Regions from separate parts of the Streptomyces incarnatus genome, predicted to be linked through region 2. Evidence: riboswitches for the same ligand, from Rfam matches in the RefSeq annotation. Region 2 holds a riboswitch; each other region holds the start of a gene.
What was found. Region 2 has a riboswitch for S-adenosylmethionine ahead of ABB07_RS04580 (amino acid ABC transporter permease). Riboswitches for the same ligand answer to the same signal wherever they lie in the genome.
Positions count from the first base shown of each region.

Region 1: another riboswitch for S-adenosylmethionine. It lies ahead of ABB07_RS28055 (aminotransferase class V-fold PLP-dependent enzyme); the one in region 2 lies ahead of ABB07_RS04580 (amino acid ABC transporter permease).
Region 3: another riboswitch for S-adenosylmethionine. It lies ahead of thrC (threonine synthase); the one in region 2 lies ahead of ABB07_RS04580 (amino acid ABC transporter permease).

Region 1 is NZ_CP011497.1:6,208,608-6,214,801, reverse strand. It holds gene ABB07_RS28075 (NYN domain-containing protein) at 1-476, opposite strand, end outside; gene ABB07_RS28070 (hypothetical protein) at 519-758, opposite strand; gene ABB07_RS28065 (rhomboid family intramembrane serine protease) at 953-1,696, shown strand; gene ABB07_RS28060 (Lrp/AsnC family transcriptional regulator) at 1,693-1,974, shown strand; gene ABB07_RS28055 (aminotransferase class V-fold PLP-dependent enzyme) at 2,104-3,465, opposite strand; SAM riboswitch class IV at 3,626-3,742, opposite strand; gene trpD (anthranilate phosphoribosyltransferase) at 3,818-4,882, opposite strand; gene qcrB (cytochrome bc1 complex cytochrome b subunit) at 5,009-6,194, opposite strand, start outside.
Region 2 is NZ_CP011497.1:1,044,901-1,051,094, forward strand. It holds gene ABB07_RS04570 (transporter substrate-binding domain-containing protein) at 149-1,168, opposite strand; gene ABB07_RS04575 (amino acid ABC transporter ATP-binding protein) at 1,273-2,064, opposite strand; gene ABB07_RS04580 (amino acid ABC transporter permease) at 2,061-3,041, opposite strand; SAM riboswitch class IV at 3,472-3,583, opposite strand; gene ABB07_RS04585 (glutathione S-transferase C-terminal domain-containing protein) at 3,662-4,552, opposite strand; gene ABB07_RS41475 (putative leader peptide) at 4,611-4,736, opposite strand; gene ABB07_RS04590 (NAD(P)/FAD-dependent oxidoreductase) at 4,909-6,078, shown strand; gene ABB07_RS04595 ((2Fe-2S)-binding protein) at 6,075-6,194, shown strand, end outside.
Region 3 is NZ_CP011497.1:4,701,991-4,708,184, reverse strand. It holds gene ABB07_RS21205 (Uma2 family endonuclease) at 1-411, shown strand, start outside; gene groL (chaperonin GroEL) at 507-2,129, opposite strand; gene ABB07_RS21195 (cold-shock protein) at 2,416-2,619, opposite strand; gene ABB07_RS21190 (MoaD/ThiS family protein) at 3,052-3,327, opposite strand; gene thrC (threonine synthase) at 3,324-4,607, opposite strand; SAM riboswitch class I at 4,625-4,765, opposite strand; gene ABB07_RS21180 (glucosyl-3-phosphoglycerate synthase) at 4,895-5,866, shown strand; gene ABB07_RS21175 (alpha,alpha-trehalose-phosphate synthase (UDP-forming)) at 5,939-6,194, shown strand, end outside.

The DNA of each region.
Region 1 (6,194 bases), 5.2 Mb from region 2:
TGGGCCAGCTCGGCGCGCAGCCGCTCCAGCTCGGCCCGGCTCTCCTCGTCGGCGCGCTCGGCGTCCGCGCGCTGGACCTCCTCGCCGGCCGCGGTGACCAGCTTCACCCAGCCCGCCGGGCGCAGCACGTAGGCCGCGGCCGCCACGTCGAGCGGGTCCGCGGCCGGGAGCGGCGAGCCGGAGTCGAGGGCGCCGGCGAGTTCCGGCTGCGCCTCTCTGAACTTCTCCCCGATCCGCTGCCGGAACAGCGCATCGGTCTCCAGCGCCGCCGCCATCGCGTTGCCGGCGAACTTGGCCCGGCGGCTGGGGGTGAACCGGGCGTACTGCCTGAGCTGGGCGGGCAGTTCCGTCATGGTCAGCCCGCCGAAGCCGTCCGAGACGATCTGGACGACCCTGCGTCGCACCCCGTCGGGCAGCGGACGGTCAAGCACCTCGGCGGTGCCGTCGCCCGGCCCCCCGCCTGTGGTCTCCACCATCCGTCACACCCCACTACTTCGACTTCTTCGGGGCCGCTCCGCTCAGGAGCCGGCGCCCGGCCTGTCCACGAGTTCCACCTGGTCCACCGCGTTGCACCAGCGGCACCGCACCGATTCGATGGTCTCACTGACCACCTCGCGCTCCTCCACGGTCGGCTCGCCGGCCAGATCGAGGTGGACGTACTCGACGACCTTCGAGGAGCGCGTCACGTCGAACCGGGTCAGGTTGCCGCACAGGGTGCAGCGCCATCGGGTGGTGGCGGTCGGCAGGGGAACCGTCATCGTGGCTGTCCGCTTCCTTCTCGTTCCGGGCTCGTACGGGCTCGACCGGCTCGTACCGGCTCGTGCTCGCTCGCGCGCCGCCGGCCGACGCGTGTGGCCGTAACCCTACGGCCTGGTGGCGACTCGCCGCTGGTCCGTCCACGGCGGCGAGGCGGTCTGTCAGCTTGTGTCCCGTTACGCCATGCTCTGTATTCATGATCAGCGAGTGGAGCACGGCGGCCGGCAGGGCGTTCAGAGCGGTCCGCAGCACATCAGCACCCATGACGTACGGCCTCATCGCCCTGTGCTGCCTGCTCTTCGTCCTGGGCCCGGCCTCGGGGCTCACCCCGGGATACGGCTCGGGGAACGCCCTGCTCGCCGCGCAGCGGGCGTACTTCCACCGCTGGGGCGTGGTACCGGCCGAGCTGTTCGCCAGGCCGGTACGCGCGGCCCTGACCCCCGCCACGGCCCTGTTCGTGCACGGCAGCTGGGTGCATCTGCTCGGCAACATGCTCTTCCTCTTCGTCTTCGGCGCGATGACCGAGGAACGGATGGGCCGGGTCGAGTTCACCCTCTTCTACGTCGGCTGCGGCTATCTCGCCCTGCTGGGGTACGCGGCCGCCAACGACGCCTCCGAGCAGTCGCTGGTGGGCGCGTCCGGGGCGATCTCGGCGATCCTCGGGGCGTTCCTCTACCTGTTCCCCCGCGCCCGTGTGACCAGTCTTCTGCCGTTCCTGTTCTTCCTGCCCGTGCGGTTCCCGGCGTGGGTCGTGCTGCCGTTCTGGGCGGCGCTGCAGTGGGCGGCCGCGGGGCGCTCCGCGCAGGGGCCGGGGGTGGCGTATCTGGCGCACCTGGTGGGATTCGCGCTGGGCTTCTGCTACGCGTGGGTGCGCTACGGCCGTGCGACTAGAGTGAAAGCCGCCCCTGCTCAGGCCCCCGAGGGAGAGAACCAGCCGTGATCACCGCGATCGTCCTGATCAAGACCAGCGTGGACCGGATCCCCGAGATCGCGGAGCAGATCGCTTCGCTGGAGTCGGTCAGCGAGGTCTTCTCCGTCACCGGTACGTATGACTTGATCGCGATGGTCCGGGTGCGGCAGCACGAGGATCTGGCCGATGTCATCCCCGGGCGGATCAGCAAGATCCCCGGTGTGGAGGCCACGGACACGCACGTCGCCTTCCGCACCTACTCCCAGCACGACCTGGAGGCGGCGTTCTCGATCGGCCTGGACAACTGATCGTTTGAAGATCGCCCAGGCGTCTGCGGGGCGCGGGTCGCATTGCGGGTGCGGCGGCCGTGGTGGCTGGTCGCGCCCACGCGGCGGAGCCGCATATCGATACAGCCCCGCGCCTCTTCGGGGCGCTGATCACACCGCCGGGACGCAGCGGCCGTCCTCCGTGCGGTACGTCCACTTGGCACCCTCGGTGACCAGTTCCTTCACCGCCGTCACGAAACGCTCCACGTGCTCGTCGGGGGTGCCCGCGCCGAAGCTCACGCGGATGGCGTTGAGGGACTTCTCGCCCGGTGCGGCCTCGGGGGCGCCGCACTCGCCCTGGGTCTGCGGGTCGGTGCCGAGGAGGGTGCGGACCAGGGGGTGGGCGCAGAAGAGGCCGTCGCGGACGCCGATGCCGTACTCGGCGGACAGGGCGGCGGCGAAGTGGGAGCTGTTCCAGCCCTCGACGACGAAGGAGATCACGCCGACCCGGGGGGCGTCGTCGCCGAAGAGGGAGAGGATCCTGACCTGCGGGACCTCGGCCAGGCCCGCGCGGACCCCGCGGATGAGGTGCTGCTCCCGGGCCACCAGGGTGTCCCAGCCGGCCTCGGTCAGCGCCTTGCAGGCCGCCGCGATGGAGTAGGCGCCGATCACATTGGGCGAGCCCGCCTCGTGCCGCGCGGCGCTCTCGTGCCACTCCACGTCCACACCGCCGTCCTGACGCCGGGTCACCTTGCGGCTGGCGCCGCCGCCCGCGAGGTACGGCTCGGCGGCGCGCAGCCAGTCGGCGCGGCCGGCCAGGACACCGGAGCCGAAGGGGGCGTACAGCTTGTGCCCCGAGAAGGCGACCCAGTCGACGTCCAGGTCACGGACGGACACGGGGTGGTGGGGGGCCAGCTGGGCGGCGTCCAGGACGATCCGGGCGCCGTGCGCGTGCGCCGCCGCGGCCAGTTCGCGCACCGGCCACAGCTCGCCGGTGACATTGGAGGCGCCGGTGACGCAGACCAGGGCCGGGCCGTAGGGGTCACGGCCGGCGAGGGCCCGCTCCAGGGTCGTGACGGCCTGCTGCGGGGTGCGCGGGGCGTCGAGGTAGGTGACCTTCGCGTCCTGCCAGGGCAGCAGGGAGGCGTGGTGCTCGGTCTCGAAGACGAAGACCTGGCAGTCGGCGGGGAGGGCGCGGGCCAGCAGGTTCAGGGAGTCGGTGGTGGACCGGGTGAAGACCACCTGGTCCTCGGCGCGGCAGCCGAGGAACTCGGCGACCGTCCTGCGGGCGTTCTCGAACAGGTCGGTGGAGAGCTGGGAGAGGTAGCCGGCGCCGCGGTGGACGCTGCCGTAGTACGGCGCGTAGGCGGCCACGTCGTCCCAGACGCGCTGCAGGGCGGGGGCACTGGCCGCGTAGTCGAGGGCCGCGTAGGTGACCTCGCCGCCGGTGACGAGCGGGACGGTGACATCCCGGCCCAGAACGGGCAGCGGGGAGCAAACGGACTGGTCGGCGGCAGCGGTGAAGACAGACATGGGGAACTCCCGTGAGGACGTACGCGAAGAGGCGTACGGGAAGAAGAGAAAAGGGGTGTGCGGAGGCGGGGCTCTGCGGCCCTATCGCATTCGCTTGCTCACGGAAGGCTCCCTCGAACGACCAGGACCCCTGGTCCCGCGCTCTCAGCAGCGCGCGAGGGGTCCGCGCTTGCCGTAGACCTCGCTGCCTACGGCCTGGTCTTCACCCGGGGCACCCCGCCACGGACGGAGGGTTGCCGGACAGCCGGCCGGGGCCTCATGACTGTCACTCATGACCTGGTACAGGAACGTACGGGAAGAGATCGTCGTCCCGCAACCCGTGTCCGGATCGCGGGACGACCGCCGGTTTCCGCTAGGCGTTGCTCGCCGCCACCCAGCGCTCCAGCGTCCGCTTCGCCGCGCCGGAGTCGATGGACTCGGCGGCCTTGGCCATGCCCGCGCGGAGCTGGTCGGCGAGCGGGGCGTCCGTCGGGTCCAGGGCGACGAGGGCCGCCGCGGAGTTCAGCAGCACGGCGTCCCGTACGGCCCCGGTCTCACCATCGAGCAGGCGGCGGGCGACCTCCGCGTTGTACGACGCGTCCGCGCCGCGCAGGGCCTCCACCGGGACGAGGTCGATGCCGACGTCCCTCGGGTCGAAGGTCTCCTCGGTGACCTTGCCGTCCCGGACGATCCAGACGTGGGAGGTGGCCGTCGTGGTCAGCTCGTCCAGGCCGTCGTCGCCGCGGAAGACCAGGGAGGAGTTGCCGCGCTCGGCGAGGACGCCGGCCACGATCGGGGCCATCCGGAGATCCGCCACACCGACGGCCTGGGCCCGGACCTTCGCCGGATTGGTCAGCGGACCCAGCACGTTGAAGGTCGTACGGATGCCCAACTGGCCACGGGCGGCGGCCACATGACGCAGCGCCGGGTGGAACTTCACCGCGAAGCAGAAGGTGATCCCGGCCTCCTCGGCGACCTGCGGGACCCGCTCCAGCGACAGGTTCAGATTGACGCCCAGCTTCTCCAGCACGTCCGAGGCGCCCGACGCCGAGGACGCGGCCCGGTTGCCGTGCTTGACGACCCTCGCGCCGGTGCCGGCGACCACGATCGAGGACATCGTGGAGATGTTCACCGTCTTGGCGCCGTCGCCGCCGGTGCCGACGATGTCGACGGTCCGCCCCGGCACCTCGATGACGTTCGCGTGGTCGTACATCGCGCGGACGAGCCCGGTGATCTCCTCCACCGTCTCGCCCTTGGCCCGCAGGGCCACGGCGAATCCCGCGATCTGCGCGTCGGTCGCCTCCCCGCGCATGATCCGGTCCATCGCCCATGCCGTGGCGTCCGCGCTCTGGTCGCGGCCCTCCAGCAGGGCGTTCAGTACCTCGGGCCAGGAACGGCCCGCCGCGGTGTCGCCTCCAGCGGGGGTCACAGCGCTCATAAGCCGCTCCTGGGGTGTCGTACACAACATCAATGGTCCGATCCCAGCCTATCGACCCCCGCACACGGCGAAGGGCCCCGTCCGTAACCCGGACGGGGCCCTTCGGCGTGGCGTGGCGACGCGGGATCAGTGGTGGCCGTGGCCGCTCGTGATCTCCTTGTACTCCTCGACGGACGGCTTCGGGATCTGGTTGTCCTCGCCGTAGTAGGCGTTGGACAGCTTCACCCGGAGCTTCTCCGAGGCCGGCACCTTGCGCTCGACGCCGTTCTCGTCGACCGTCGGGCCGATCTCGGCCGGCTGGTACTGGTGGTGGGCCGTGAGGGTGTGCAGCTGCTCCTGGCTGAGCGGCTCGTGCACCTCGATGAACTCACCGTGCGGCAGCCGCTTGATGATGCCGGTCTCGCGACCGTGCAGCACCTTGTCGCGGTCGCGGCGCTGCAGACCCAGGCAGATCCGCTTGGTGACGATGAACGCGATGACCGGCCCGACGAAGAACCCGATCCGGACGAACCAGGTGACCGCGTTGATCGACAGGTGGAAGTGGGTGGCCCACAGGTCGTTGCCACCGCCGACCAGGGTGATCATGTAGATCGTCACCCAGGCGACACCGAAGGCCGTACGCGTCGGGGCGTTGCGCGGGCGGTCCAGGATGTGGTGCTCGCGCTTGTCGCCGGTGATCCAGGACTCGATGAACGGGTAGACCGCGATCGCCGCCAGGACCAGCGGGAAGAGCACCAGCGGGATGAACACGCCCAGGACGAGCGTGTGGCCCGCGAAGTTGATCTCCCAGCCCGGCATGAAGCGGATCAGACCCTCGGCGAAGCCCATGTACCAGTCGGGCTGGGCGCCGGTGGACACCTGGTCCGGACGGTAGGGGCCCATGGCCCAGATCGGGTTGATCTGGGCGACCGCCGCGATGGCCGCGATGACACCGAAGACCAGGAAGAAGAAGCCTCCGGCCTTGGCCATGTAGACCGGCAGCAGCGGCATGCCGACGACGTTGTTGTTGCTCTTGCCCGGACCCGCGAACTGCGTGTGCTTGTGGTAGAAGACCAGGATCAGGTGGCCCACCATCAGGCCGAGCATGATGCCCGGCAGCAGCAGGATGTGGATCGAGTAGAACCGGGCGACGAAGTCGTGGCCGGGGAACTGACCGCCGAAGAGGAAGTACGACAGGTACGTGCCGACGATCGGCACGGACAGGATCGCGCCCTCCATGAAGCGGACACCGGTGCCGGAGAGCAGGTCGTCCGGGAGCGAGTAACCGGTGAAGCCGGTGAACATGCCGAGGACGAACAGCAGGAAGCCGAAC
Region 2 (6,194 bases):
GGGCGTCGGCGGGCCCGGGCCGTACCGCCTCCGGGGGCGGGTTCGGCGCGCAGCGCGGTGTCGACCGGCTGCACGCCCTCTCCGCTGCCTTCGACCCGTCGGCCGTCGGACCCCCGGTCGGGGCTCGGTTCGGCCGGAACCGGGTGGGTCAGGAGTTGCTCAGCGGCAGCCCCGGCGGGTTGACCTCGGACTTGGCGACGGCCTCGTCGGAGAGGTTGTAGGCCTTGAGCCACTCGGCGTACTGACCGTTCTTGATCAGGTAGTTGACGGCGTCGGCGATGGGCCTGGCGAGGCCGCTGTCCTTCTTGGTGGTGGCGGCGATCAGACCCTGGAGACTCGCACCGGCGCCGGAGAACGTGCCCGCGCTGCGGGTCGGGTTCGGCGACTTGGCGGTCTGCGTGACGTGGTAGGCGACCCCGGGGTTCGCCGCGAAGTAGGCGTCGATCTTGCCGCCGGTCAGCGCCAGGTAGGTGGCGTTCTTGCTGGCGTAGTGCTTGACGGTGAGGTTCTTGCCCTCCTTCTTCAGCTTCGTCTGCCACTCCAGGAGGATCTTCTCCTGGTTGGTGCCGTTGTCGACGGCGACCGTCCTGCCCGCGAGGTTCTCGTAGCGGCCGTCGAAGTTCCAGGTGCTCTTCTTCAGCACCTCGAAGCCGACGTTGTCCTTGCGGTAGGAGGCGAAGTCGTACTTCTTCTTGCGTTCCTCGGTGTCGGTGATGTTGGCGAAGCCGACGTCGGCCTTGCCGCTGTCGATACCGACGAACATGTTCTCCCAGGTGGCGTTGGACACCTGGGGCCTGAGCCCGAGGACGGCCGCCACCAGGCGGCCGAAGTCGGGCTCCACGCCGGTGAGCGTCTTCTGGTCACCGCCGATGTAGGCGAGCGGCGGGAAACCGTCGGGCAGCGCACCCACCACGATCTTCAGGGTGCCGCTCTTGCGGACGGCAGCGGGCAGTTCCGCGCTGAGGGACTTGACCTCGGCCACCTTCAGCGTGGTCTGCCGGGCCGCGCCGTTGGACACCCTGCCCACGGTCACCGTACCGGCGCTGTCGGTCGTGGTCGCGGCGTCGCTGTCGCCACCGCAGGCGGCGAGCCCGCCGGCGAGGGAGGCGACGGCGGTCGCCGCGGTGATGCCGCGTATCAGGCTGCGTCGGGAGAGGTGGCTGTGCATGGCTGTCCTTTGTCGTTCGGTACTGCTCGGGGGAAATGCCGGGTGGAAAAACTCGGAGGGAAAAGCTCAGAGGAAAAACTCGGAGGAAGAAGAGGAAAAGGGAGTCAGAGGACCTTGGCGAGGAAGTCCCGGGTCCGCTCGTGCCGGGGCCGGTCCAGGACCTCCTCGGGCGGGCCCTGTTCGACGATCCGGCCGCCGTCGATGAAGACGATCCGGTCGGCGACCTCGCGGGCGAAGCCGATCTCGTGGGTGACGATGACCAGGGTGGTGCCGCTGGTGGCGAGGTCCTTGATGACAGCGAGCACCTCACCGACCGTCTCGGGGTCGAGCGCGGAGGTCGGCTCGTCGAAGAGGATGATGCCGGGGCGCAGCGCGAGGGCGCGGGCGATGGCGACCCGCTGCTGCTGTCCGCCGGAGAGCTGGCGGGGATAGGCGCCGGTACGGTCGCCGAGGCCGACCCGGGTGAGCAGTTCCCGGGCCAGGTCCAGCGCTTCGGGCTTGGCCAGCCTCCCGGTGGCGACGGGCGCGGCGGCGACGTTGTCGAGGACGGTCAGGTGCGGGAAGAGGTTGAAGTTCTGGAAGACGAAGCCGATCCGGCTGCGCTGGGCCAGGATGGCGCGCTCGCTGAGCTCCTTCAGCCGGCCGCCGCTGCCGCGTCGGACGCCGATCGGCTCGCCGCCGACGCTGACGTGGCCGATCTCGGGTTTCTCCAGGTGGTTGACGACCCGCAGCAGGGTGGACTTGCCGGAGCCGGAGGGGCCGATGACGACGGTGACCTCGCCGGGGCGCACGCTCAGGTCGATGCCGTCGAGCACCCGATGGGTGCCGTACCACTTGTGGACGTCGTGGACCTCCAGCGCGGCCGGGGTGGTCTGCACGGTGTCGGTGGCGGTCATACGGCGGCCTCCCTGCGCAGCCGGGCCCGGAACTCCCCGAGGCCGGCGCGGGCCTTCTGCAGCGGGGTCGGCGGCAGGGTGCGGGTGGCGCCCCGGGCGAAGTGCCGCTCGACGTAGAACTGGACGACGGACACCACGCTGGTGAGGATCAGGTACCAGGCGGTGGCGACGAGCAGCAGGGGCACGATGTCGCCGGGGTAGGTGCTGCCCATGGTCTGCACGGAGCCGAAGAGGTCGAGCAGCGAGACGTAGAACACCAGCGAGGTGCTCTTGATCAGGCCGATGAGCTGGTTGACGTAGTTCGGCGTGATCGACCTGAGGGCCTGCGGGAACACGATCCTGGCGAACTGGTAGCCCCTGGGCAGGCCGAGCGCGGCCGCCGCCTCGTGCTGGCCCTGGTCGACGGAGAGGAGGCCGCCGCGTACGACCTCCGCCGCGTACGCCGCCTCGTTGAGGCTGAGCCCGACCACGGCGACCGTCATGTCGGTGGCCAGCCTGGACTCGTCGAAGGTGACGAAGGCGGGGCCGAAGGGGACGCCGAGGCTCACCGTCTTGTACAGGGCCGAGAAGTTGTACAGGAAGATCAGGACGACGATGAGCGGCACCGAGCGGAACAGCCAGGTGTACGTCCAGCTCACGGCGCGCAGCACCGGGCTGCCGGACTGCCGGCCGAGAGCGAGCAGGATGCCGCCGAGGAGGCCGAAGGCCGCGCTGAGCGCGGCGACTTCGAGGGTGACGAGGAGCCCGTCGAGGACCGTGGGGCGCAGGAACCAGTAGCGGAAGCGGTCCCACTGGTAGAACGGGTTCGTGGCCAGTCCGTGCACGATCTGTGCGACGAGCACCAGGACGACGGCGGTGGCGATCCACCGGCCGGGCCGGCGCAGCGGCTGAACCCGCTGTGCGCTCAGCGGCTTTGACGGGGTGTCGGCGGGTGGCGCCTCGGCGAGGGAGACGGCGGCGCCTGGGACTTCACTCATGGCGGGCTCCGGCGGAGTCGGACACCCCGGCTGACGACGCTCGGCCGCGGGTACCGCCACGGCACTGCGGCACGGGGCGGCGCACGACAGCGCGCGGGAACCGGGGGCTGGGCGGGTGATGGCACACCGGCGGGGCGGTGGGCGTCAGGAACGCGGGGCTGGAGCAGCGACTGGCTGGAGCAGCCAGGGCTGGAGAAGCGGAGGCTGGGCAAGCGGAGGCTGGAGAAGCCAGGGCTGGAAGGAGACGTCAGCCCTGACAGCGGGCTGAGCCCGGCGCGGTACACAGTGCACTGTTGACGCGCAGCAGATCGACGGCGCGGTCGGCGACGAGGACCCTGGCGTACGACGGTACGCAGCCCTGGGGGCGGCTCGCGGCCGTCCTGGGAGCTGCGTACATGGCGTCACCTGTCACTGTTCCGGCCCCACGGGGCCCTCGCGCTTACCGAAAACGTCATTCCGGTCCGGTCGTCACCTGGGGCACCCCACCGCGATGCGAGGGTTGCCGGTCAGCCAGCCAGGGCTTGGTGCTGACGCTCATGACCGTTCTGAGCCGTAAGTAAGGCAGTCGTCCGTTCAAATGTCAACGGCTGTCCGCCCAGTGGACGCCGTCCGACCGCTTCTCACCTGCGGGAAGCGTCCTCGGCGCCCGCGACGTGGCCCGCCCAGTCCAGGATCTGGACGGCGGCGCCGGCGGCCTCGAGGCCCTGGCAACGGCCGTGGTGGCGGCGGGAGATGCCGTCGAGGTCGAGATGGCGGCCGAAGGCGAGGTGGGCGGCCAGGCGGCGGGCGTAGGCCCACAGGGCGCGGTGGCCGGCGATGCGGTGGACGGCGGCGGCGTCCAGGTGGCAGCGATGGACGGTGTCCAACTGCACCAGCGTGACCCACAGTTCGATGTCGGCGGCGGTGATCCGGTCGTCGACCAGGTACGCCTCCGCGGCCAGCCGGCTCTCCAGCCGACCCAGGGTGTCCAGGAGCACGTCCAGGGCGGCGGCCCGCTCGGCCGGGTCGGCGCCGGCCCGTCCGGCGCGCTGCGCGGCCTCCTCGATCCCTTCGGCGCACATCCGCTCGACGGCCTCGATCACGGACTCCTGACCGCACGGGTACAGGGCGGGGCGGTCCTCGCGCGGGAAGAAGCGGTCGAGGTCGCGCAGGATGTCGCGGGCCTGGGTGCTGACGATCCGTCCGGACCAGTCGTCGCTGAGCACGGGCGCGAGGGCCGGGCCGGTGTAGTGGTGGGCGCTCGCCTCGTACAGCGGCCGCAGCGCCGAGTGGCCGCCGCCGGGACAGTCCGGTACGGCGGGCAGGACCGTGACCGGACAACTGCCGTCCAGGCCGAGGAGGCTGTGCCCGACGGCGAGGCGGAGACCGTCCGGGCAGGCGGTCGAGAGATGGAGCCGGTAGCGGTGCGGCACGGCGTAGTGGCCGCTGCGCGCGTCCTGGCCGATCCGGCCCCGGAAGACGGGCGCGGCGCGGTGGACGGACGGGACGGCGGCGAGCGGAGTGATGGACATGCGTCTCCCCGGGTGATGGACGTACGGACGTGCGCGCCGGCGGGCGCGGGGCTCCGGCTCAGCGCTGGGGGCTGATCGCGCTGCAGACGCGCAGCAGATCGATGTGGCGGCGGGAGGTGAGCAGGGGTGCGCACAGCGGCGTACGGCCCGCGGGGCCGCTGCCGGTGTCGAGGCGCGTCATCATTCCCTACCTGTTCACTAGGATTCCCACCCTGGAGTGTCGATCCGGCACCGGGGGACGTCAAGGGGGCGTCCACGCCTGGGACGGGCATGGGAAATGGTGATGGGGACGGGAGTATCGGGACGAAGCTGTCCGGGCTCTCCTCGGAATTGGCGACATGTGACATAGTACTGCCGTGGCGAAGCGACTGACCTGCGATGTCGTGGTCGTCGGAGCCGGCATGGTGGGTGCGGCCTGTGCGCTGTACGCCGCGCGGTCCGGCCTCGACGTGCGGGTGGTGGACCGGGGTCCGGTGGCCGGCGGCACCACCGGCGCGGGCGAGGGCAACCTGCTCGTCTCCGACAAGGAACCGGGCCCCGAGCTCGGCCTCGCCCTGCTGTCCGCCCGGTTGTGGGGCCGGCTGGGCGACGAGCTGGGGGCGGCGGTCGAGTACGAACCCAAGGGCGGCCTGGTGGTCGCCTCCACCCCCGAGACCCTCGCCGCGCTGCACGCGTTCGCGGACGGACAGCGGGCCGCGGGAGTCGTGGCCGACCCGGTTGCGGCCACCCAACTTCCTTGCTTGGAACCGTATTTGACTCCAGGCCTGGCGGGCGGGGTGCACTATCCCCAGGACGCCCAGGTCATGCCCGCCCTCGCCGCCGCCCACCTGCTCCGCGCCTCCGGTGCCCGCCTGCACACGGGCTGGACCGTGACCGGGGTGCTGCGCTCGGCCGGCGGCACGGTGACCGGCGTCCGTACCGACCGGGGCGATCTGCACGCACCGGCGGTGGTGAACGCGGCCGGCACCTGGGGCGGTGGCCTCGCGGCGCTCGCCGGCGTCCGGCTGCCGGTGCTCCCCCGGCGCGGCTTCGTCCTCGTCACCGAGCCGCTGCCGCGGATGGTCCGGCACAAGGTGTACGCCGCGGACTACGTGGCCGACGTCGCGAGCGACTCGGCCGCCTTGCGCACCTCGCCGGTGGTGGAGGGCACGGCCGCCGGTCCTGTGCTGATCGGCGCGAGCCGGGAGCGGGTCGGCTTCGACCGCTCGCTGTCACTCCCCGCCGTTCGGGCGCTCGCGGCCGGGGCGATCGGGCTGTTCCCGTTCCTGGAGCGGGTGCGCGCGCTGCGGACGTACGCGGGCTTCCGGCCGTATCTGCCCGACCACCTCCCGGCGATCGGCCCCGACCCCCGCGCGCCGGGGCTGTTCCACGCCTGCGGGCACGAGGGCGCCGGCATCGGAATGGCCACCGGTACCGGGCAGTTGATCGCCCAGGCCCTCACCGGGAAGACACCGGAACTGGATCTCACGCCGTTCCGGCCGGAACGGTTCGAGGGACACGACACCGACGGAGGCGACACGCCGTGAATCCCCTGGAGCTGGCCCGGGCCCGCCCGGGCGAGGACTTCACCGTCACCTTCGACGGGCGGCCCCTCGCGGCCCTGCCCGGGCAGACGGTCGCGGCGGCGCTGTGGGCGGCGGGC
Region 3 (6,194 bases), 3.7 Mb from region 2:
ATGCAGGTGCGCCCCGAACTGGCCCTCTACCCCGAGCAGCAGCTCAAGATCGGCGCCTACCGCAAGGGCCACGCCTGTGCGGACGGTGCGCTGGCGCCGTTCAACCACTTCATCGCCCAGGAAGGCGACTGGGCAGACCCCGACGGCGTCCTCATGGTCGTGGAAGTCACCTCTCGCGATCGTGACACCGACCGGCGGGACCGCGTCGACAAGGTCCGCGGTTACGCCGAGGCTGGTATCCCCGTCTACCTGCTGATCGACCGGGACGACGACACGATCGTCGTGCACAGCGACCCCAAGGACGGCCGTTACCAGCAGTCGCCCTCCTACTCCTGGGGCGCGACGGTCCAGCTCCCGCCTCCGGTCGGCATCACCCTGAACACGGAGGACCTCAAGGACTACGCCGACTGAGCCCGGAACCCGGAAACGCCCGAGGGCGGCACCCCAGCCGGAAGCTGGAAGCACCGCCCTCGGTCCGAAGGACAGGCGATCAACCGTCAGGTCGATCAGAAGTCCATGTCACCGCCCGGCATGCCGCCGCCGGCCGGCGCGGCGGCCTTCTCCGGCTTGTCGGCGATGACGGCCTCGGTGGTGAGGAACAGCGCGGCGATGGAGGCGGCGTTCTGCAGCGCGGAACGGGTCACCTTCGCCGGGTCGATGATGCCCTCGGCGACCAGGTCGACGTACTCGCCGGTCGCGGCGTTCAGGCCGTGGCCCGGGGTCAGGTTGCGCACCTTCTCCACCACGACACCGCCCTCGAGGCCGGCGTTGACGGCGATCTGCTTCAGCGGGGCCTCGAGCGCGATGCGCACGGCGTTGGCGCCGGTCGCCTCGTCACCCTCGAGCTCCAGCTTCTCGAAGACCTGGGAGGCCTGCAGCAGGGCCACGCCACCACCGGCGACGATGCCCTCCTCGACGGCCGCCTTGGCGTTGCGGACGGCGTCCTCGATGCGGTGCTTGCGCTCCTTGAGCTCCACCTCGGTGGCGGCACCGGCCTTGATGACCGCGACACCGCCGGCGAGCTTCGCCAGGCGCTCCTGCAGCTTCTCGCGGTCGTAGTCGGAGTCGCTGTTCTCGATCTCGGCGCGGATCTGGTTCACGCGGCCGTTGACCTGCTCGGAGGAGCCGGCACCGTCGACGATGGTGGTCTCGTCCTTGGTGATGACGACCTTGCGGGCGCGGCCCAGGAGGTCCAGGGTCGCGTTCTCCAGCTTGAGGCCGACCTCCTCGGAGATGACCTCGCCGCCCGTGAGGATGGCGATGTCGCCGAGCATGGCCTTGCGGCGGTCACCGAAGCCCGGGGCCTTGACGGCGACGGACTTGAAGGTGCCGCGGATCTTGTTGACGACCAGGGTCGACAGGGCCTCGCCCTCGACGTCCTCGGCGATGATCAGCAGCGGCTTGCCCGACTGCATGACCTTCTCCAGCAGCGGGAGCAGGTCCTTGACCGAGGAGATCTTGGAGTTGGCGATGAGGATGTACGGGTCCTCCAGCACCGCCTCCATGCGCTCCATGTCGGTCGCGAAGTAGGCGGAGATGTAGCCCTTGTCGAAGCGCATGCCCTCGGTGAGCTCGAGCTCCAGGCCGAAGGTGTTGCTCTCCTCGACGGTGATGACGCCTTCCTTGCCGACCTTGTCCATGGCCTCGGCGATCAGCTCGCCGATCTGGGTGTCGGCGGCGGAGATGGACGCGGTGGAGGCGATCTGCTCCTTGGTCTCGACGTCCTTCGCCTGCTCCAGCAGGGCGGCGGAGACGGCCTCGACGGCCTTCTCGATACCGCGCTTCAGGGCCATCGGGTTGGCGCCGGCGGCGACGTTGCGCAGGCCCTCCTTGACCAGGGCCTGGGCGAGCACGGTCGCGGTGGTCGTACCGTCACCGGCGACGTCGTCCGTCTTCTTGGCGACTTCCTTGACCAGCTCGGCGCCGATCTTCTCGTACGGGTCCTCGAGCTCGATCTCCTTGGCGATGGAGACACCATCGTTGGTGATCGTGGGGGCGCCCCACTTCTTCTCGAGGACGACGTTGCGACCCTTGGGGCCGAGCGTCACCTTCACGGCGTCCGCGAGCTGGTTCATGCCGCGCTCGAGGCCGCGCCGCGCCTCCTCGTCGAACGCGATGATCTTGGCCATGTGAAGTGGTCCCTCCAGGACTGGGGGTGATTCCTTCGGACCGCGCCCGCGCCCGCGACGGACGGCTCGCCGGCCCGTGGTTCCTTGCCCCACTTGGCCTGCGGGCCTCACCGACCCGGTCCTTCTTTGTCACTCTCACCTTCAGAGTGCTAACGCCAATGATTAGCACTCGGCCTGGTCGAGTGCAAGCGGCTCAGCCGGATCAGCCTGGGGCGAACGGGGCAGCCCGGACACGGCGAAGGGCCCGCACCCTGTGCGAGGTGCGGGCCCTTCGTGCAAGAAACGTTCAGGCGGTGACGCGAACCATGTCGGCCTGCGGACCCTTCTGGCCCTGCGAGATCTCGAACTCGACCCGCTGGCCCTCTTCCAGGGTGCGGTAGCCGTCCATCTGAATCGCGCTGTAGTGGACGAAGACGTCCGCACCACCGTCGACCGCGATGAAGCCGTACCCCTTCTCCGCGTTGAACCACTTGACGGTGCCCTGAGCCATGCCTAACTCCCCTATTACTGGCCCTTGCACAGATCCGCACTTCGCGGATCCGGGTCAGACCTCACCCCCCATCGGACGGGGGCGTGCGCCGGAACGCGTCGACCGCGGCTGAATGTATCTGTCCAACTGCCGTCTGCAACAGGTCAATCGGACGAGAATTCTGGACGGGAACGGTCCGGAATGTGGTGAGAATTCAGCAGACTTCGGGGCAAGTCGGGCTACACAAACCACCACAAAAGCCGCATAAGGCCCGCGTATTTTGGCTGCTTCTCATCGGGTGTGCGGCATGAATTCAGGGCCCCCGACCGGTCCGGCCGAGAGCGCGTTCCCCAACTCTACCGCGCTCAATCACACAGAATTGCCCCCTCCGCTTCTCTCACGGAGGAGGCAATTCGATGAACAATGCGTAACTGAAGTTACCTAAGGTAACGATCAGCCGCCCGCGACGGCCGGAATGATGGACACGCCGGCGCCGTCCGGGGTGGCGGTGTCCAGGCCCTGCTCGAAGCGCACGTCGTCGTCGTTGACGTAGACGTTGACGAACCGGCGCAGCTTGCCCTGGTCGTCCAGCACCCGCGCGGCGATCCCGGTGTGGTTCTTCTCCAGATCGGCGATGACCTCGGCGAGGGTCGCGCCCTCGGCGCTGACCTCCGCCTGGCCACCGGTGTAGGTGCGCAGGATGGTGGGGATGCGAACGGTCACGCTCATGCGAGGCCAGCCTCTCGGAAGGAGTCCAGGGTCGGTCGGATGGTGGCGGTGAGGCCGGTCCCGGCCACCGCGTCCAGGGTCTTCAGGCCGTCGCCGGTGTTGAGGACCACCGTGGTCCTCGCCGGGTCCAGGACGCCGTCCTTGAGCAGCTTGCGGGTGACGCCGACGGTCACGCCGCCCGCCGTCTCCGCGAAGATGCCCTCGGTGCGGGCCAGCAGCTTGATGGCGTCGACGACCTCCTCGTCCGTCACGTCCTCCACGGCACCGCCGGTGCGGCGGGCGATGTCCAGGACGTACGGCCCGTCGGCCGGGTTGCCGATGGCCAGGGACTTGGCGATGGTGTTCGGCTTCTGCGGCCGTACGACGTCGTGACCGGCCTTGAAGGCGGTCGACACCGGCGAGCAGCCCTCGGCCTGGGCGCCGAAGATCTTGTACGGCTTGTCCTCGACGAGCCCCAGCTTGATCAGCTCCTGCAGACCCTTGTCGATCTTCGTGAGCTGGGAGCCGGAGGCGATCGGGACCACGATCTGGTCGGGCAGCCGCCAGCCGAGCTGCTCGCAGATCTCGTACGCCAGCGTCTTGGAGCCCTCCGCGTAGTACGGCCGCAGGTTGACGTTGACGAAGCCCCAGCCCTCGCCGGCCGGGTCGCCGATCAGCTCCGAGCAGAAGCGGTTCACGTCGTCGTAGTTGCCCTCGATCCCGACGAGCTCGCCGCCGTAGACCGCGGCCATGACGACCTTGCCCTGCTCCAGGTCGTGCGGGATGAACACGCACGAGCGGAAGCCGGCCCGGGCGGCGGCGGCGCCGACGGCACCGGCGAGGTTGCCGGTGGAGGAGCAGGACAGGGTGGTGAAGCCGAAGGCGCGGGCGGCCTCCAGGGCCTGGGCGACCACGCGGTCCTTGAAGGAGTGGGTCGGGTTGCCGGAGTCGTCCTTGACGAACAGCCCGCCGGTGACGCCGAGTTCGGCGGCGAGGTTGTCGGCCTTGACGAGCTTGGTCCAGCCCGGGTTCAGGTTCGGCTTGTCGGTCACGTCGGCCGGGACCGGGAGCAGCGGCGCGTACCGCCAGATGTTGGCGGGGCCGGCCTCGATGCGGCGGCGCAGCTCCTCGGTGTCGTAGGCGGAGAAGTCGTAGGCGATCTCCAGCGGGCCGAAACACTCCTCGCAGGCGAACACCGGGCCGAGCGGAACACGGTGACCGCACTCGCGACAGCTCAGGGCCGCGGCGGGACCGAGGTCGACGGTGGAATCGGTGGAGCTTGCAACTGTCTGCACAGCCATGGAGGCGAGGCCCTTTCTCCTCATCTTCCTCACGACGCACCTCGCCGTGAGACGGATTTGGCACCTTCCCTGGCCTGGAGCCTCGCGGAGACGAGTTCGGCTCAGGGGGGTTGCCGGGGCTTCATCGGGCCGTGTCCCTCTGCCCCTCTGGATGAGCGGTATGCAGTTGTGGGCGCGCGGTCGACCCCGACATGCGATGGTCACCGGCGTTGTTCAAGACTGTAACCGAAGGCCAGGACAGTTGAGATAGTCGTCCGAACCGCGAGACACGTGAGGAGCCGCTGACTGTGCTGGAAGAAGTCGAGCGCTGGCTGGCCACCCGCTCCTGGTCGGTGACCGATCGCCCGCTGCACAAGATCCTCGCGGCCAAGCAGCGCACGGGCCAGTCGGTCTCCGTCGTGCTGCCCGCGCTCAACGAGGAGGAGACGGTCGGCGACATCGTCGCGGTCATCCGCCACGACCTCGTGGAGCAGGTGCCGCTCGTCGACGAGATCGTGGTGGTCGACTCCGGCTCCACCGACCGTACCTCCGCGGTCGCCGCCGCCGCGGGCGCGCGGGTCGTGCACCGGGACGAGATCCTGCCCCGCATCCCCGCCGTCCCCGGAAAGGGTGAGGTGCTGTGGCGCTCGCTCCTGGTCACCACCGGGGACATCGTCTGTTTCGTCGACGCCGACCTGCGCGACTTCTCCTCCGACTTCGTCTCCGGGATCGTCGGCCCGCTGCTCACCGAGCCGGGCGTGGACCTGGTCAAGGCGATGTACGACCGCCCGCTCGCCGCGGAGTTCGATGCGCTCGCCCCCGGCAGGACGGCCGGCCAGGGCGGCCGGGTCACCGAGCTGATGGCCCGCCCGCTGCTGAACATGCACTGGCCGCAGCTGGCCGGATTCGTGCAGCCGCTGGGCGGCGAGTACGCGGCCCGGCGCAGCCTGCTGGAACAGCTCCCCTTCCCGGTCGGGTACGGCGTGGAGCTGGGCATGCTGGTGGACGCCCTGCACCTGGTGGGCCTCGACGCGCTGGGGCAGGTCGACGTGGGCGTGCGCAAGCACCGCCACCAGGACGGGCAGGCGCTCGGCCGGATGGCCGCGGCGATCTACCGCACCGCCCAGCTGAGGCTGGCCCGCGGCCATCTGATCCGGCCCGCCCTCACCCAGTTCGAGCGCGGCGAGGACGGCTTCGAGCCGCGCACCTACTCGGTCGACACCGAGGAACGACCACCCATGGTGGAGATCGCCGAGTACGCCGAGCGCCGGGTGGCCTGAGTTCGTATACGGCGGTGACACGAGGCGTGGCCGTACGTTTGAGCGTTTCCGGGCCGGGCTAGGTTGAGGACCATGGCTTCCACGCAGGGTGCTGCCGAGAGGGCTCGGGTGCTGGTCGCGTCCAACCGCGGGCCGGTGTCGTACACGGTGGACGAGGACGGCTCGCCGCGCGCCAAGCGGGGCGGCGGCGGGCTGGTCTCGGGACTGTCGGCCATCGGGCCGGACGCGGACTCGCTGTGGGTGTGCGCGGCGCTCGGCGACGGGGACCGGGAGGCGGTACGGCGCGCGGGCGGCGGGCCGCTGCCGGACGAGGACACCGGCGGGCAGC